Linked DNA regions of Syntrophotalea carbinolica DSM 2380. The protein of the gene in region 2 interacts with the protein of the main gene of each other region in a pairwise test. Links are inferred from orthologs where the notes say so. Each region holds a gene or a part of one and is shown on either strand. Other genes may lie near its edges.

Region 1 (4,271 bases), 360 kb from region 2 along the record:
GAATTCCAGATGTTCCCTCCCATGGCCGCCATTTTGGACGAACTCGGCCGTAAACAGGTCAAAGGCAAACTGGCATTGCGAACGGGTAGTTTCGGCTGGTCCGGAGGTGCGCAGCGGGAGCTGGACGAAATCGTTGCGCGTCAGAAGATGGGCTGGAATTTTCTGGAACCGGTGGAGTTTCGGGGGGCACCCGGTGCAGAGGATCTGAAGCTCATTCGTCAACGCGGTGGAGAACTGGCGAGACAGGTTCGGGAAACCGCCTTGGCGGATGTCTGATCCCCGATCCTGAGGGCGTGGGCAACGGGGGATGTCGAATCGTTTACGGATGTGGCTCTGGGCGGCGTCCGGTTTTGTCAGAGCGTCACAGGGACGACGGCGTGGCATTTTTGCTGATGAATCCATGACGTTGGGGCATGCAGGGGGTTGTCGCCTTCGACGTTTGGGGTTAGAATAACCCCCTTTTTACCCATAAACGAGGTTCTCTCATGGAAGATAAAATGGTGCTGGTCACCATGACCGGTCCGGATCAGGCCGGTATCATTTCAGCCGTGGCCGGATGTATTGCCGAAGCGGGTGCGCGCATTCGCGATATCGAGCAGAGTGTGGCGCATACCATGGTTTCTCTGTCGGTGCTTATCGATTTGCCCGACGGCATGCGCGACCAGAAGCCGTTGCTCAAGGAGTTGCTGTTTCGCGCCAAGGAACTCGGGCTCGATCTCGACTTCGAACCGGTCGACCCGGAATCCTATCGTTTGCGCGAGCCCGGTTGCATGTATGTCCTGACCATGCTCGGCTCGGAGGTCAACGCCGAAGTGCTGACCCGCATCGGTGCCACCCTGGCCGCTGCGCAGGTCAACATCCAGCGTATCAACAAGTTGACCCGTGGACAATTGCGCTGTGTCGAACTTGTCATCAATGTGCCCCCGAGCCTCGACATCAAGGAGCTGACGAGCGAGTTGCTCAACGCCGGCGTCGGTCTCGGCATCGATATCGCCCTGCAGAAGGAAAACCTGCACCGCCGTGCCAAGCGGCTGGTGGTGCTCGATATGGATTCGACCCTGATTCAGGTCGAAGTAATCGACGAGTTGGCGCGGCTGGCCGGCATCGGTGAGCAGGTGGCGGATATCACCCATCGGGCCATGAATGGCGAACTCGATTTTCAGCAGGCTCTGCGCGAACGGGTGGGGCTGCTCAAAGGGCTTTCGAGTGAGGCCCTGGAGGAAGTCTATCGCGCCTTGCCCTTTACCCCCGGAGCCAAAAATCTGATCCGCGTTTTGCGCCAGCTCGGTTTTAAGACCGCGGTGATTTCCGGCGGTTTCAGCTTCTTTACCGACCGCCTCAAAGAGGAACTCGGTCTCGACTATGCCTACGCCAACGACCTTGCCATCGAAAACGGTCAGGTGACCGGTGAGGTGCGTGGAACCATCGTCGATGGACAACGCAAGGCCGAACTGCTGGAGGAGATCGCCCGGCGCGAGGGGATTGCCCTGAGTCAGGTCATCGCCATCGGCGATGGCGCCAACGACCTGCCCATGATCGGCAAGGCCGGTTTGGGCGTGGCTTTCAATGCCAAGGCCCGGGTGCGGGAGCAGGCCCAGTATCGGATCAATCAGCCGAGTCTCGATTCGATTCTCTATCTGCTCGGTATCGCCGAGTGGGAAATGGCGGAGCTGGAGGCGTGAAGCTCCCCGCGCCGCTGATCGAGGGGCGACTGGTGCGCCGCTACAAGCGCTTTCTGGCCGATGTGGAACTGGCCGATGGATCGCTGGTGACGGCGCATACACCCAATACCGGCAGTATGTTGCAGTGTGCCGTGCCCGGGCATCGGGTGTTGATCTCGCGCAGCGACAACCCCAAACGCAAGCTGGCCTACACCCTGGAACTCATTGAAGTGGCGGGGTTCTGGGTCGACACCCATACCCATCGCACCAACCGGGTAGCCGAGGAGGCGCTGCGCGGCGGAGCGGTCCTGGAATTCACCGGCTGGCAGGTGACGCCGGAGCATACTTACGGTGACAGTCGGATCGATTTTTTGCTGCAGCAAAACGATCGTCAGGCCCTGGTGGAGGTCAAAAACGTTACCCTGTTGTGCGATGGACAATGCGCTTGTTTTCCAGATGCGGTCACCACGCGCGGTCAGAAGCATCTCCGCACTTTGATGGACGCTCGTCGGGCGGGGATGCGCGCGGCGATACTTTTCGTTGTGCAGCGCGGCGAGGCGACCGCCTTCAGGCCTGCCGACACGATCGATCCCGAATACGGACGCTTGCTGCGCCAGGCGGTATCCGAGGGGGTAGAAGCTTTGGCCTATCGCACCCGTATCTCACCGACGCAAACCTTCATCGACCGCCGCCTGCCGGTATGGCTCGATTGAGGTTTAAGTGCGGGTAGAGAGTTTTTACCGCAGAGCCCACAGAGAACGCGGAGATATTCATAAAGTTTTGCATTAAACAATTTGATTTTCTCTGCGGTCTCTGCGTGCTCCGCTGTTCATGCTTTATTGGCTCTCCATGAGTTGTCTTCTGCTTCAACTGCATCCCAAAGAAACCTTGCAACAAGGGTAAGTTAGCACCTGGTTCTTTTTAGTACTCACCCTTCAGAATCTTAAGGAGCCCCGCCATGCGCGCGGTCGGCCTGATCACCGAATACAATCCCTTTCACAACGGTCATCTGCATCATCTGCGCGCCAGCCGCGAGGCTGCTGGGGCCGAGGTGGCAGTGGCGGTCATGAGCGGGCACTTCCTGCAGCGCGGTGAGCCGGCCTTGCTCGACAAATGGCGGCGCGCTGAAATGGCGTTGCGCTGTGGCGTCGATGTGGTTGTCGAACTGCCATTTCCTTTCGCGTGTGCCAGCGCACCTCATTTTGCCCGTGGAGCTGTCCAGTGTCTCGATGCCCTCGGTGTCGACAGTCTTTGTTTCGGCAGCGAATCAGGCGACCTGGGGGCTTTGCAACGTTGCGCCCAGTTGCTTGAAGAATGCGGGGAACAAGTAGCTGAACGAACCGCGACACTGCTGCGCCGGGGGATGCATTATGCCGCGGCCCGCAGTCAGGTCTGCGCCGAACTGTCCGGTTGCGACGCCGCCACTCTGCCTTTGCACCAACCCAACAATATCCTCGGTATCGAGTATCTGCGTGCCCTTCGAGCTACCGGCAGCGCCATGCAACCTTTCACCATTTCGCGTCTGGGTGCCGGTTATCACGACGATGCGGTGGGGCCCGGCAACATCGCCAGCGCCAGCGGTATCCGAAAACGACTGGCTATGGGCGAGACCGTGGATGAGCTGCTGCCGGCACCGGCTGTAGATGTGGTGGCGGGGGCCCGTGCCGACCGGCTTTTCCCCGATGAGGATTTGCTGCACCGATTGTTGCTGGCGCAGATCTTTCGCGGCCGCGACTATCTGCAGAGCCTTTACCAGGTCGAAAGCGGCATCGATGCGCGTCTGACCGATGCTGCCGCCACCAGCCGCGACTGGCAGGCATTGGTGGATGCGGTGAAGGTACGTCAGTTCACCCGCACCCGCATTCAGCGGACCCTGATGTACATTCTTAACGATGTACGTGGCGACCTGATGGCCAGCCTGCTGGCTGCCGGTCCGCTTTACCTGCGACTGCTCGGCAGCAGCCCGCGCGGGCGGGCGTTTCTTGGCGCGGCCCGCAAGCGTCGTCGCCTGCCCATGGTCACCAACCTGTCACGGATCTACTCCCAGCTCAAACGCACCTACGGCCCCCGGTCCGAAGACTACCGCCTGGCTTTGGCCATGCTCGAACTCGACCTGCGCGCCACCCGCAACTACTCCCTGCTGCTGCCCGGCTGGTCCGGCGTCAGCCGTGAGCGCGATTTTTTTGAAGCCCCCCTCGATATCCATTCCGCCATCTGAAATTCTGCCGCTTTCCAACCCCGCTTTCCCCCCCCCTGTAGGATGTGCTGAGGAACGAAGCGCATCGATCTTAAACACTGCCGATTTCCAACCCCGCTTTCCCACTCTGCCGGATGTGCTGAGGAACGAAGCGCATCGATCCAGCTCCCTGCTTGAACCTTGTTATACTTACAGCCGGTGTTTGTCCCGTCGGCGATGTCTGCAAAGGGGGAGTGGGGATGATTATTCTGGCCTATGACGGTTCATTGAACGGCGACTGGGTTTCGCGGTACGCCATGCGTTTTGCGGCGCATGTCGGCACCTCCTTGTCCGTGTTGCACGTCAGCGATGGGAGTCAGAACCCCGACCAGCTGTTCGTCAAACTGCAACGTCTGGAGCGCGAAAGTCAGGCC
Region 2 (2,931 bases):
CATGACGCTTCTTGAGTACGGCGTGGTTCCGGTTATCAACGAAAACGACACGGTGGTGGTCGAGGAGATCCGTTTCGGGGATAATGATAATCTATCCGCTTTGACCACTTCGCTGGCCGAGGCCGATCTGCTGATCATTCTGTCGGACGTGAACGGCCTCTACGACAGCAATCCCAAAACCAATCCTGCCGCGCGGAAGTTTTCGGTGATCGAACGTATCACGGAAGACATTGAACAAATGGCCGGGGGAGCCGGTTCCGTGGTAGGTACCGGGGGGATGGCAACCAAGGTCGAGGCCGCCAAGCGGGCGACGCTTTACGGCGTCGGAACCATTATTGTCGACGGGCGCCAGGCGGGAGTGTTGCCCAAACTCATGGCCGGCGAGGAACTGGGAACCTTCTTTCTGCCGGTGCCCCAGCACATGACGGCTCGCAAACACTGGATTTCTTTCAGCAAGGCCAGTCGCGGTAAATTGCTGGTCGACGAAGGCGCACGCCGGGCCGTGGCGGAAAAAGGAAAAAGTCTCTTGCCTTCGGGGATTTTCTCTATCGAGGGCAAGTTCGATCGCGGCGATGCGGTGCGTATCTGCGATGCCGAAGGGCGCGTCTTCGCCAAAGGCATCGCCAGTTATTCGCGGCAGGAACTGGAACGTATCATGGGGCGCAACTCGTCGGAAATCGAGGTTGTTCTCGGCTATAAATACGGCGATGAGGTGGTTCATCGCGATAACCTGGTGGTAAAAAAATGACCATGCCCAGGCGTGTAGAGATTCATGCTTATGACAGGAGATACTGATGACGCTGCAGGACGAAATAAAGCAATTGGCAAAAGAAGCAAGAGATGCCTCGCGGACTCTGGCCCAGGTGTCGACGACGGTCAAGAACGATCTGCTCAAAGGCATGGCCGATGCCCTGGTGGCGGCGACCACGGCCTTGATGGCGGAAAATGCCAAGGATCTTGAAGCGGGTCGGGAAAAAGGGCTGTCCGATGCCATGCTCGATCGCTTGCGTCTTGACGAGGCACGTATTCAGGGTATGGCCGACGGCCTGCGCGAGGTGGCCGAACTGCCCGATCCGGTCGGGGAAGTAACCGGCATGTGGCGTCGTCCCAACGGAATTCAGGTCGGACGCATGCGCATCCCTCTGGGGGTGATCGGCATCATTTACGAGTCGCGGCCCAACGTTACCGCCGATGCTGCCGGCCTGTGTCTGAAAAGCGGCAATGCCGTGGTGTTGCGCGGCGGGTCCGAAGCGATCCATTCCAACCGTGCCATCGCCGGGGTGCTCAAAGGCGTACTGGCGGCCCTGGGATTGCCCGCGGGTGCTCTGCAACTGGTCGGCACCACGGACCGGGCGGCGGTCACCGAGTTGCTCAAACAGGAAGATTACATCGATTTGATCATTCCGCGCGGCGGCGAAGGGCTGATCCGTTTTGTCAGTGAAAATTCGCGCATTCCGGTAATCAAGCATTACAAGGGGGTCTGCCATTCCTTCGTCGACGCCGATGCCGATTTCGATATGGCTGAAAAAATCTGCGTCAATGCCAAGGTTCAGCGTCCGGGCGTCTGCAATGCCATGGAAACCTTGCTGATTCACAAGGATGCCGCCGAGGTTTTCGTGCCGCGTATCGCCCGCGTGCTTGGCGAGTTGGGGGTCGAATTGCGCGGTTGCGCCGAGACCTGCCGCCTGGCTCCCGGCACCACGCCTGCCGTTGATTCGGACTGGGGGGCGGAATATCTCGACCTGATTCTGGCGGTCAAGGTGGTGGACGGTCTGGATGCAGCCATCGCGCACATCCAGCAATACAGCTCCCTGCATACGGAAGTCATCGTTACCCGGAATTATCCCAATTCCCAGCGGTTTTTGCGCGAAATCAACTCCAGCGTGGTGATGGTCAATGCTTCATCGCGTTTTTCCGACGGCAATCAGTTCGGTTTGGGGGCGGAGATCGGTATTTCCACCACCAAACTGCACTCCTTCGGACCCATGGGGCTGGAGGATCTGACCACCCGCAAGTTTATCGTGTTCGGGGAAGGCCAGGTCAGGGAGTAAAACAAGATTGTCCCGCACAAGGCCCTGCCTGATTTTGGTTCCTTGTGACATCCAGGGTCAAATTAACCGCAAAGCTCGCAGAGATAAGAGTTCTTTATGATAGATACTGTTTTTCTCTGCGTACTTTGCGGTCTCAGCGGTTAATGCCGGTATGTGCTTTTTTTTCAAGAATATCGGCTAAAATCTAAGTCTCGGAAATTTGCAGGCGAAAACGGATCGCACCATGAAACTCGGCATCCTCGGCGGAACTTTCAACCCCATCCATTCGGCGCATCTGCGTATCGCCGAGGAGGTGCGGGAACGCTGCCGACTCGACCGCATTCTGTTCATACCGGCGGCGACACCGCCGCACAAGGAGTTGGCCGGCGAGATTCCGTTTGCCGACCGCCACGCCATGGTGGCGGCCGCCATTGCCGATAATCCCGACTTCGCGGTGACCGATCTGGAAAACCGGCGCGCGGGCAAAAGCTATTCCGTTCATACCCTGGAGCTGCTGCGACAGGAATACCCGCGGGACGAGTTTTATTTCATTATCGGCATGGATTCCTATCGATCCCTCGGGATCTGGAAGGATTTTCCGCGCCTGTTCGAACTGACCAACCTGGTGGTGGCGGCCCGTCCCGGCAGCCCCTGCGACGATCCGTTACGGTTGCTGCCCGTTGTCATACAGGAACAGTTCTGTTACGATGAAAACGCTCACATGCTGCGCCATCAAAGCGGCCATGTGGTGATTTTCCTGGAAGAAACATTTCTCGATATTTCCTCGACGCATATTCGGCAACTGGTGGCTGCAGGTCGTTCCATTCGTTATCTGCTGCCGTCCGGGGTTGAACATTATATTTATCGGCACGGTCTCTACCGCAGCCAAGAAAGGTCGTAA

Evidence for each region. Proteins that work in one complex are often made in the same cells at the same time.
Region 1: the proteins of PCAR_RS14050 (region 2) and sfsA interact in binary tests that used the Escherichia coli proteins (3 or more experiments, as listed by UniProt). The link is inferred for Syntrophotalea carbinolica DSM 2380 from one-to-one orthologs.

Annotation. Positions count from the first base shown.
Region 1 is NC_007498.2:2,662,572-2,666,842, reverse strand. Bases 527-3,526 are described here. They hold sfsA (DNA/RNA nuclease SfsA), read left to right. Parts: upstream 527-1,678; coding sequence 1,679-2,374; downstream 2,375-3,526. Other genes in these bases: PCAR_RS12460 (nucleotidyltransferase), read left to right, coding at 2,620-3,526; serB (phosphoserine phosphatase SerB), read left to right, coding at 527-1,682. In the rest of the region: PCAR_RS12475 (FprA family A-type flavoprotein), read left to right, coding at 1-276; more of serB, read left to right, coding at 486-526; more of PCAR_RS12460, read left to right, coding at 3,527-3,879; PCAR_RS12455 (universal stress protein), read left to right, coding at 4,098-4,271. UniProt on the Escherichia coli protein: Binds to DNA non-specifically. Could be a regulatory factor involved in maltose metabolism.
Region 2 is NC_007498.2:3,026,128-3,029,058, reverse strand. The notes cover bases 1-2,922. They hold PCAR_RS14050 (glutamate-5-semialdehyde dehydrogenase), read left to right. Parts: upstream 1-794; coding sequence 795-2,051; downstream 2,052-2,922. Other genes in these bases: nadD (nicotinate-nucleotide adenylyltransferase), read left to right, coding at 2,275-2,922; proB (glutamate 5-kinase), read left to right, coding at 1-748. Outside these bases: more of nadD, read left to right, coding at 2,923-2,931. UniProt on the Escherichia coli protein: Catalyzes the NADPH-dependent reduction of L-glutamate 5-phosphate into L-glutamate 5-semialdehyde and phosphate. The product spontaneously undergoes cyclization to form 1-pyrroline-5-carboxylate.